DNA from 2 places in the Mesorhizobium sp. M0909 genome. Region 1 is predicted to be linked to the other one. Evidence: riboswitches for the same ligand, from Rfam matches in the RefSeq annotation. Region 1 holds a riboswitch; the other holds the start of a gene.
What was found. A riboswitch is a leader RNA that binds a small molecule or an ion and turns the genes downstream of it on or off. The one in region 1 is predicted to bind cobalamin.

Region 1 (5,037 bases):
GGGCGCCGGCGACGATTTCGGGAAAGCAGTTTTCGCTGAGCGCAACGGTCTTGCCGGGCAGCCATTCCAGCGTGCCGTGGGCGCCGACATGGACAATTGCATGGATGCCGAGCGACTGGCGCAGCCAGAGGCCAAAGGCGACCAGCGCATGGCGAGGCGGCAATGTCGGGTCGTGATAGTCGGCGCGGCGGTCGACTGAGCGCCCGCGATCGGGGGCGAGCGCCACGGTGATGTTGCCGAACGTGGCCGTGCGGAAGGGGAATTTGGCGACGGCAGGCGCTTGAACACCCCTCTCTGTCCTGCCGGACATCTCCCCCTCAAGGGGAGAGATTGCTCCGTGACTTCTGCTTTCGCCAACTACCGACGGTATTAAGGTAGAGCCGTCGGCGAAACGGCCAATCTCCTCCCTTGAGGGGGAGATGTCCGGCAGGACAGAGGGGGGCGCCTCGCGCGAACCTGTCTCATCTTCCGCCTTACCCCATGCCGCCTCCACGGCAGCGAGTGCCGCAGTCGGTAACTCTGCAGAAAGAGCGAGATAATCGTCCAGTCTCAGCCCACCATTGCCCCGTTCCAGCAAATCCAACAACTCCCTTGGCGTTTGCGGAATCCTTTCAACGGCGTAGCCCTGTTCGCTCAGGTCGTGCAGCATTGCCAGCACGCTGGACGGCACGTCGAGGCCGACGGCGTAGCCGGTGCGACCGGGGGCGCTCGGATAGTCGGGGATCAGGATGGCGAGCTTGCGTTCCGCGCGCGGCGTCCGCCGCAGGCGCACGAATGCCTCGATACGGTTCGCCACTTGCGCGACGCGGTCGGGCTCTGGCCGGTTGGCGAAGGCGCGGAAGGCCAATGCGGGATCGGTTTCGCTTTCGCCCTTGAAGGAAATGGCGCCGGCCAGGATGCGGCCGTCGAGCTCGGGCAGGACGACATGCATGGCAAGGTCGGCGGGCGCCAGGCCGCGCTGATTGGTTTGCCAGATGTCGCGGCGGGTGGTTGCGACGATGACCTGGAACACCGGCACGCCGGCGCGGTCGAACAGGGTTTCAACGCCCGGCTCGGCCCCGGAGGCGAAAGCTGTGGCGGTGATGATGGCGGCAGGCTTCAGCGTTGCAAGCGCGGTTTCAACAAAGGCGAGTGAGGCCGGGTCCTTGAGGCTGGAGACGAAGATAGGCACGGGAGCCATGCCGCGCGCGCTCAGCGCTTCGAAAAGCGCGTCGATGGGCGCGACGTCGGCGGCGAGCAGCATCGAGCGGTAGAAGAGGATCGGCACGACTTCTCCCTCCCCTTCGAGGGGAGGGTGGCCCGAAGGGCCGGGTGGGGTCGTTGCGGCAGTGCTCGACATTTTTTTCTGTCGGCGCGCTTCAAAGTGTTGGCGCGCTTCGGAGAGGACCCCACTCCCGGCCTGCGGCCGGACCCTCCCCTCGAGGGGGAGGGGGACGCCGCGTTCTACGACCCCTAGCCCCGGCTCGTAAAATCCCGCCTTTGGCACGCTAACAGGTTCGGCTATCGCCGCACCCGATCCAGCGAGACTTGCCAGCCTCTGCACCAGCGCCGTCATATTTGCCGGCCCGCCCTCGCGGAAATAGCCCAGCAGGGCGTCCAACTCCTCGCGCGGCAGCGTCGAGCCTTCGATCAGTCGCAAATCCTCGTCGTGGCTCTCGCCCGGTAGGAGCGCCAGCTTGATACCGCGATTTCGCGCGATAACGGCGAGCTGGTCGCAGCCATAGCGCCACCACTCGTAGCCGCCGAGAATGCGGACCAGAATGACCTTGGCGTGGCGGGCGACGCTCTCGGTCCAGAGGTCGACGGACATCGGATGGCGCAGGTCGCGCAAGGCGGCGAGCCGCATCGAGGGCAGGCGGTCCGCATCCGCCTTCCACGCCGCCGCCAGCCCGGCCAGGTCGCTGTCGGTGAAGGACAGGGCCACGACATCCGCAGGCGTTTGCCTGAGATCGACAGGCTCGGCGAGATCGTCGAGCGAGGCGGATGTGGTGGTGAGGATGTGCATCGCGGCTCGTACCTGGGGTCAGCCGGCGAGGATACGCTCTATCGCCGGGCGGTTCAGCCCTTTCAGACCGATGACGACGAGGCGCGAACGGCGGTCGTCGTCAGCCGTCCAGGCGCGATCGTAATAATGGTTGACGCGGGGACCGACAGCCTGCAGCAGGAGCCGCATCGGCTTGCCGCCAACCTCGACGAAGCCCTTGACGCGCAACACGTTTTCTTCCGCCGCCGCCGTGGCGACGCGTTGTGCGAGCTCGTCCGGGTTGGAGACGGACGCGATGTCGATGACGAACGAGTCAAAATCGTCATGCTCGTGGTCGAGCTCGTCGTCGTGATGGGTCTTGCGGTTCTCGATGTCGTCCTCGACGGCGAGGCCGAGGCCGAGCAGCACCGACGGATCGACCTTGCCTTGCGAAGTCGGCACGATCTTCACCGCCCGCGCAACATGCTTGCCGATGACGGCATTGGCACGGGCCGAGCCGGCTGCGTCCATCAGGTCGCTCTTCGACAGGATGATCAGGTCGGCGCAAGCGAGCTGGTCTTCGAATACTTCCTCGACCGGATCGTCGTGTTCGAGCGTCTCGTCCTGCGCGCGCTGCGCCTGCAGGGCGTCCATGTCGTTGGCGACGCGGCCATCCGCCAGCGCCGGTCCGTCGACGACGGCGATGACGCCGTCGACGGTCACCCGGCTCTTGACCGACGGCCACTGGAAGGCCTGGACCAGCGGCTTGGGCAGGGCCAGCCCGGATGTCTCGATCAGGATATGGTCGACCCTCGGCATCAGCGACAGGATTTGGTCGAGCGCCGGGACGAAATCGTCGGCGACAGTGCAGCAGATGCAGCCATTGGCCAGCTCGACGATGTTTTCCTCGGGGCAGGTGTCGATGCCGCAGCCCTTCAGGATCTCGCCGTCGATGCCGATGTCGCCGAACTCGTTGACGATGATGGCCAGCCGCTTGCCTTTGGCGTTTTCGAGCAAATGGCGGATCAATGTCGTCTTGCCGGCGCCGAGAAATCCGGTAACGACGGTGCAGGGGACGCGCGAAAGGGAGGCAGCGGTCATATCAAGTCCTTCAAAAGGTCGAGGGGAGGGATGCGGGCAACCAGACCGCGCTTCAGACAATCGGGACGGCCGCGCCACGGAATGAGCCCATCCGTCGAGGTGGCGAACAGCTTTGCACCGGTCACGAGATCGGCGCCGCTGGTCGTGGTCAGGTCGCCGAAGACGTAACTCCAGCAGCCGTCGCGCAGCATGGCGGCGCTGAGCCGGCGCTTGCAATTGCCGAGGCATTCGACGGTGCGGATTTTGATGTTTTCGCCGGAAGCGGCGCGGCGCGTGTCCTCGGCGAGCAGTTCGCCGGCGCGGGGATGAGCGTCCGAACCGGTCTCGTCACGGCAGGAAGAGCAGACGATGACGGTAACGCCGGCCAGGGAATCGTCAGGGCCGGACAATAAATCCGCTGTCTCAGCCGAAAAACTGCTGTCGCGTTCCAAATCAGGCTCCTTGCCCGGAAAACCCGCCAGGCGATCGGATTCTTATGTCCTAGACGGCAGGTCTCCTGGCTCGCGGGTCATCGCCTTGGTGCCGCCTTCCCGGGAATATCCCAGTGGTTTTCGGCCTTGGCTCGTCGCTTACAGTTGCGGGGACAGCCGCGGATTTGAAATCGAGATTTCGCACCGCATTCCCTCTTGGCCCCTGCCGTTGCGGGCAGGGGACCGTCTGGAACAGATTTAGGCTTGTGGAGGCAGTCGTGTCAACGCACGTCTACGACGCGGCAATGTCGGCCAGCGCCGGCCCAAGATCACCGGCAGCTGTCACCTCGATGCGCTCAAGCCCGAGCCAGCCCTGCATCTGCTTCAATTCCTCGAAGAGTTCGGCAGCGGTTTGTGGCGGGGCGCCGGGCTCCGCATAGGCGGCATGGACGCGCAATACGCCGGCCGGACGGTCGGCCCTGAGGTCGACCCGCCCGACGATGCTGTCGCCGAGCAGGAACGGCAGCACGTAATAGCCATACCGGCGCTTTTCGGCCGGCGTGTAGATCTCGATGCGGTAGTGGAAGTCGAACAGCCGCTCGGTGCGCGACCGCTCGAAGACGACGGGATCGAACGGCGCAAGCAGGGCGCGCGCCTCGGTCCGGCGCGGCAAACGGGCGTTCTTGTGGAGATAGGCTGTTTTGCTCCAGCCGTCGACGCTCACCGGCAACAGCTCGCCAGCCTCGACCAGCTCCTCGATGCGGCCCTTGATATCGGCGGGCGAGAGGCGGAAATAGTCGCGCAGGTCGCCTGCCGTGGCGACGCCATGGGCGCGGGCGGAGATACGCAGCAATTCGCGGTGCGCATCCTCGGGGCAAGGAACCGGCAGAGCGAGTACCGCCGGCGGCAGTACGCGCTCCGGCAGATCGTAGAACCGCTCGAAGCCGCGGCGATGCGCTGTGGTGATGCGGCCGGCCCAGAACAGCCATTCGAAGGCGTGCTTGGCATGGCTCCAGCCCCACCAGCCACCATTGCCCTTTTGGCCTTCGAGGGCTGAAGCGGCGATCGGGCCGTGATCGACGACCTGGCGATAGATCTCCTCGATATAGGCGGCGTGCTCGCGGCCCCATTTGGCCAGTCCGCTGTACATTTCCTCGCCGCGCTCGGCCCGCTGCATGCGCCAGCGCATCAGCGGATAGGTCTCGACCGGCAGGAAGGAGGCTTCGTGCGCCCAATATTCAAAGACCATCCGCTTGCGCGTTATGGCGGCGTCGTCGAGCAGCGCCAGCTTGTAGGGGCCAAGCCGCGAATAGAGCGGCATGTAGTGGGCGCGCACCACGGCGCTGACGGAATCGATCTGCAGCAGGCCGGTACGGGCAAGCACGCGGGCCAGATGTCGGCGGTCGGGTGTACCGGCGGGTCGGGGGTCATTGAATCCCTGTGCCGCCAGCGCGATGCGGCGGGCCATGCGAAGCGAGATTTTTTCCTTCATCAATGCGGGTATCCTGATGATGCCGGACAGAGCAGAGAATCTGCGATTCCGCGCCATGCTAGCAGGGTTTT
Region 2 (5,037 bases), on a different contig from region 1:
CTGGGCACGATCCTTCGCGGAGTAGCTCTTTCGGCCTGTTCGCGCTGACGGCGGTGCTTCAGTGGTCGCGGATATCGGCTTGGCGCCCTCCTTGCGGGCAGGCGCGCTCGCCTCAGCTTCTGGCTTCCTCGACCGCCGCGCTCTCGTCTTCGGTTTTGGCGTTTCCGCTTTGTCTGCCGGTTCGCTATGAACTACTGCTGACTCGGTTTCCAGGGGATTGGCCATGAAATGCTCCACTCGAGGTTTGTGCAAAGGTTCAGCATCAAGGGCCACTACAGTAGAGTCAACAAGCTGACGATTTAACGGCTCGACTTCGTTTATTGTTTCGGCCATCGCCGCGGCGATGTCGAAATTGCCCCAGATGGAACGTGCGGATTTTTCATAATTGCGCTTTTGTTTGACTTCCACGGTGAATGGTCGCGTCTGCCGCCTCATAGTTCCTTCCTGAATAGGAGAATGAAGTCGCCGCTCGAATTTTTGGCGCTTCCTGCTTAGCGCGGAGCATTATCGTATAGCCGCTCAACGGGCAAGTGATGCCGGTCTTCGATGGCTGACCCATCTGGGGAGATTTGAGCGGCTTCGCGCGTCCTGCGCATGCCTGTAAGGCCGCCAAGTTTTCTGGGTTAGCTGGCGCGCACTGTGGCAGCTTGGCCTGTACGGCGAGGCCATGGTTGAGTGAGGCGAAACAAATCCAGCCCCGCGGTCAATCCCGAAGCTTCCCACAATGGCGAAGAGAACATCTTCACTCGTTCGTTTTGAGCACAAGACCTTCCGTTCGCTATGGTCGGCTGCACTCATTTCGAACCTTGGCACCCTAGTGAAAGGTGCGGCGGCAGCTTGGCTGATGACGAGCATCGCCACCTCCCATGGAATGGTGGCGCTCCTCCAGTCATCGACCACCCTCCCCTACATGATCTTCTCCCTCGCGGCGGGAGCGCTCGCGGACAACTTTGACCGTCGCACGTTGGGCTGAGCTGTCTGCTCCTCATGCCAGCCGGTGCGGCCTGGATTCAATCATTCTCGCTGTTTAACGTCACAGTGCAGCTTTCGGCGCCGCGGTGGGTGGTTGGACGCGCCCTGTCTCTCTATCAGACGGGCACATACGGCGGCATGGCGGCGGGAAGCTGGCTTTGGGGCGAACTGGCGGATATCCAAGGTGTTTCGGGAGCCTTGCTCGTCCGCCAGCATGGTTCTTGTGATTGGGGGACTGATGGGCATCCTTCTGCGTCAGCCGGATTTTGAAACGCTCAATCTGGATCCGACCAACAAGTTCAGCGAACCGACGCTGCAACTTGACCTGCGGCCACGAAGCGGTCCGATCATGGTGATGGTCGACTATCGTGTCGATCAGAGAGATCCAGACTCGCCCACAATAATTATCTGAATTTCAGCAGTAATTTTTGATCGCCCATTCGTGCTGTGTACCAGCCCTGTGTCTTGCGCAAGTGGTCACGAACGGCTGTCGGAGCCTCGAAGACGCCCTAAAAACACATGCTGCGATTTTTGAACACGCTTGACGTGTTAGATTAATTCATCCACAATGCGTGTATTGCACACGCGAGGTGAGTTATGAACATGAAAGAACTTAGGGTTCGACTGGGCATGACTCAAAAAGATTTGGCAGAGCAGATGGCAACGACGCAACAGACTGTGGCCCGTTGGGAAACAGGCAAAACGCAGTTGAACGTCGAGCAGATCAAGGACCTTTGTCTCACGTTGAAATGCACAGTCGAGGAGCTGCTGGGCTGGAAGATTGATGTCGAGGAGTGGCGCACGAGCCCGTTTGCAATTGCCGATGCCGAAACGCGATACGGCACGCTCAGAATCAAGACGACTGTTGGCAGCCGCCAATATCCTATCGATGAAAAGGCGCGTGAATCGATTTTACATCAGTTGAAGGAACTTCATAATCTTCGTAGAAATAACACAAGCAGGCCATGGCTGTATTGTTGGAGCCTTGACAACAAAATACTTTTGATCAATCCGCAATATGTCCGCACCATTGAGCTTATCGGTGACGATGTAGAGGAGATGCCAGAGTATTATCATCCAGAAATCTATCGGGCTTTGGATGACTGGGATAAGGGTGAGGTTTCAGGAAAGCTGAAGAAAGAATGCGATGCCATCATCGCAGAGATGGGTGATCAGGAAGCCGTGCGCATGGCCTCCTATGTTCGCGTCACGTATGACGACGGAGAAGATGAGTGGAACTTCTTGGATGAAGAAACCACCACGACTTTCTTCGGATTGGAAGCTGCGACCTTTGACGTTCCCCAGTGTAGTTTCGCCGAAGTGGAGGAAGAAGGTTACTACCGAGCGCGATACGCCAACCTTGATCGCGTCGCGGTGATGGAGGTTCCAAGCGACCGTTATCACAGATTGACCGCGCCCGAGGAAGCTTAGAATCATCCACGAAGGCAACATGTTACATCTCGTCCTTGCGTGCTGCGTTTTCAGTGCGAGATGAAGTGAAGCGTAGGTAGTGGCAGGTAAGAGTGCTCGACCAGAAGCTCAACTGCCTCCTCAATATCGCTGCCGATGTGCCGCAGGACACGTCCACGGGAGCGTGGATAGGCGTGAAGTTCCTGCACTCCACGATCCGCTCTCCCATCGTCGGTATGTGCCCGACGCCATCTTGTGGACGAGCTTGGCCGCCTGCACCCGGTTGTATTCCGGCTTGCGGTCCGCCTGGGGGTCCGCCGCGATGGCTATCTCCATGTCAATCGGCGCCGAACTTTGACTGCCCGCTGCTTTTGATGATTTGGCGAGGTCCCGCGCATAATCACTCTTGGTCTTCTCCTTGAGGCCCTGTGTCGCGAACTTGTGGTCCAGCAGGGCAAACAGGTCCAAGTCCCCCTCCGCCCGTGGCGCTGGCTTGCCCTCACCGCCCTCGGCTTCCAATTGGGGAACCGCTTCTGCGCGCTGCACCGTGGCGATTGTCCGCCCAAGACGCATCACAAGATCGAACGCCAAACCGTGCGCGTGCACGACGATTTGCCGCTCAGGCCTCATTTGGACAGGACTTGAGCTGGCCCGGTGGTTTGAGCCGGGTTACCTTGAGCCGGTGGGCTGCGAACAAGCAGTTCGAGACATTGGCCTCGATCACTTCGCAACAGGCCGCTGCGCCGGGCCTCGGGGTGCTCCCCTCGAAATCGTTGTGTCGTATCACCGAGGGCATCACGGCCAACAGTTTCCACATGGGCAACAGCCTCGCCATTGAGCCGGATGTGGTCGCGAGCAGATCACCAACGAAGCGGTCGGAAGCTCGGAGCCGAAGTTCGACGCCGAGGTGGCGTTCGCATGATGCGGGAAGCAGCACCACGGCGCTTCCCGGTAGTTTGCCGCCGGCAGCCGACGAACTCCTATCCTCCTGGACCGCTGTGCGTTATTGCTTTGATTTACCGGCCGCTCAAGGCTTCCATAGTTTCGCTTTCAAGGCGACCTTTGGCAACATGCCAACGGAAATTTAACATAACGACATAAACATTTCTTTATGCGGCGTTGACAAAGAAGCGAACTGCGGTAATTGTCTCCCGTGTCGTGGTTCTCCGTACGGCGCTGCCGCAGCGGAGCTAAGAGGGAAGCCGGTGCGATGCCGGCGCTGCCCCCGCAACTGTTAGCGGCGAGCCAACCCCACTCATGTCACTGAGGCGAATAGCCTTGGGAAGACGGGTAGAGGCTATGACCCCGCGAGCCAGGAGACCTGCCACGGCGAATTACGTCCACGGGCGGGGTGTCTCGATGGCCGCTGCAGCCTGGCGTTCGTGCCGGCCTGCTAGCGCCTTCCTTGTCACCGACGCCCCAACCATCGGGGTATGCATGACTGTCTCTCAGCAAATTCCTGTAGCAACGCTCGGCGTGCCCCGCTTCGGTCGTCGGCGAGAACTGAAATTCGCGCTTGAAAGCTACTGGTCCGGAAAATCGTCCGCTGCCGACCTTCTCACGACGGCGAAGGCGCTCCGTGCCGCTAGCTGGGAGGAGCAACGCGATCGCGGCGTGTCGAAAATCCCGTCGAACGACTTCTCGCTTTACGACCATGTGCTCGACACCGCAGCCATGGTCGGCGCCCTTCCGTCCCGTTACGGCTGGAATGGCGGCGAGGTCCCACTCGACATCTACTTCGCTCTGGCGCGCGGCAACCAAGGTCAGACGGAGGATTGTGGGCACGGTGGTCACCAGCATGCGGCTCATCGGCCTGGCGTAACCGCGATGGAAATGACCAAGTGGTTTGACACCAACTATCACTACATTGTGCCGGAACTAGACGATGATCAGACGTTCGCTCTTTCGTCGACGAAGCCGGTTGATTACTTCCTCGAGGCTAAAGCCCTCGGCATTCACACACGCCCAGTCATCCTTGGACCGGTCACCTTCCTCAAGCTGGCTAAATCGCCTGCCGAAGGCTTCGATCCCATCGCGCTCCTACCACGGCTTCTGCCCGTCTACGAGCAACTCCTGCGGAGCTTGAAGCTGTCGGGTGCCGATTGGGTGCAGATCGATGAGCCAGCGCTTGTCCTCGATCTGAACCCGAACGAACGAGCTGCGTTCGAATTCGCCTATGGCCAGCTGTCAAAAGCCGCGCCCGAGTTGAAAATCATGCTGGCTACCTATTTCGGGCCGCTGGGAGACAATCTCGAAACCGCGGTTTCTCTGCCCCTGGCCGGGCTGCATATTGATCTCGTGCGCGCTCCCGAGCAACTGGAAACCGTGGGTCGGCTCGCACCGAAGGATCTGGTGCTCTCGCTTGGCTTGATCGATGGCCGCAACGTCTGGCGTGCGAACCTGCCCGCCATTCTCGACCGCATCAAACCGATCGTCGCCGGCTGGCCCTTGGACCGCGTCGAGATCGCGCCTTCTTGCTCGATGCTGCACGTGCCGATCGACCTGCGCATGGAGACCGAACTCGACGCGGACATCAGGTCGTGGCTCGCCTTCGCGGCCCAGAAGACCGACGAGTTGGTGTTGCTGGCCCGGGCCCTGACTCAAGGCAGGGATGCGGTGGCAGGCGCGTTGAAAGCGTCTGCCGAGGCTGCCGCC

Region 2: it holds a riboswitch for cobalamin, as region 1 does, so the genes downstream of both, metE (5-methyltetrahydropteroyltriglutamate--homocysteine S-methyltransferase) here and NKH83_RS14195 (DUF1636 family protein) in region 1, are expected to answer to the same signal.

Annotation. Positions count from the first base shown of each region.
Region 1 is NZ_JAMYOA010000007.1:319,879-324,915, reverse strand. Features, by position in the region: gene cobN (cobaltochelatase subunit CobN) at 1-2,005, opposite strand, end outside; gene cobW (cobalamin biosynthesis protein CobW) at 2,024-3,064, opposite strand; gene NKH83_RS14195 (DUF1636 family protein) at 3,061-3,495, opposite strand; cobalamin riboswitch at 3,534-3,737, opposite strand; gene NKH83_RS14190 (winged helix-turn-helix domain-containing protein) at 3,767-4,966, opposite strand.
Region 2 is NZ_JAMYOA010000019.1:33,316-38,352, reverse strand. Features, by position in the region: gene NKH83_RS24805 (transposase) at 1-435, opposite strand, end outside; gene NKH83_RS31715 (MFS transporter) at 725-973, shown strand; partial or broken gene NKH83_RS31710 (MFS transporter) at 970-1,357, shown strand; gene NKH83_RS24795 (helix-turn-helix transcriptional regulator) at 1,570-2,403, shown strand; gene NKH83_RS24790 (hypothetical protein) at 2,524-2,850, opposite strand; cobalamin riboswitch at 3,525-3,725, shown strand; gene metE (5-methyltetrahydropteroyltriglutamate--homocysteine S-methyltransferase) at 3,820-5,037, shown strand, end outside.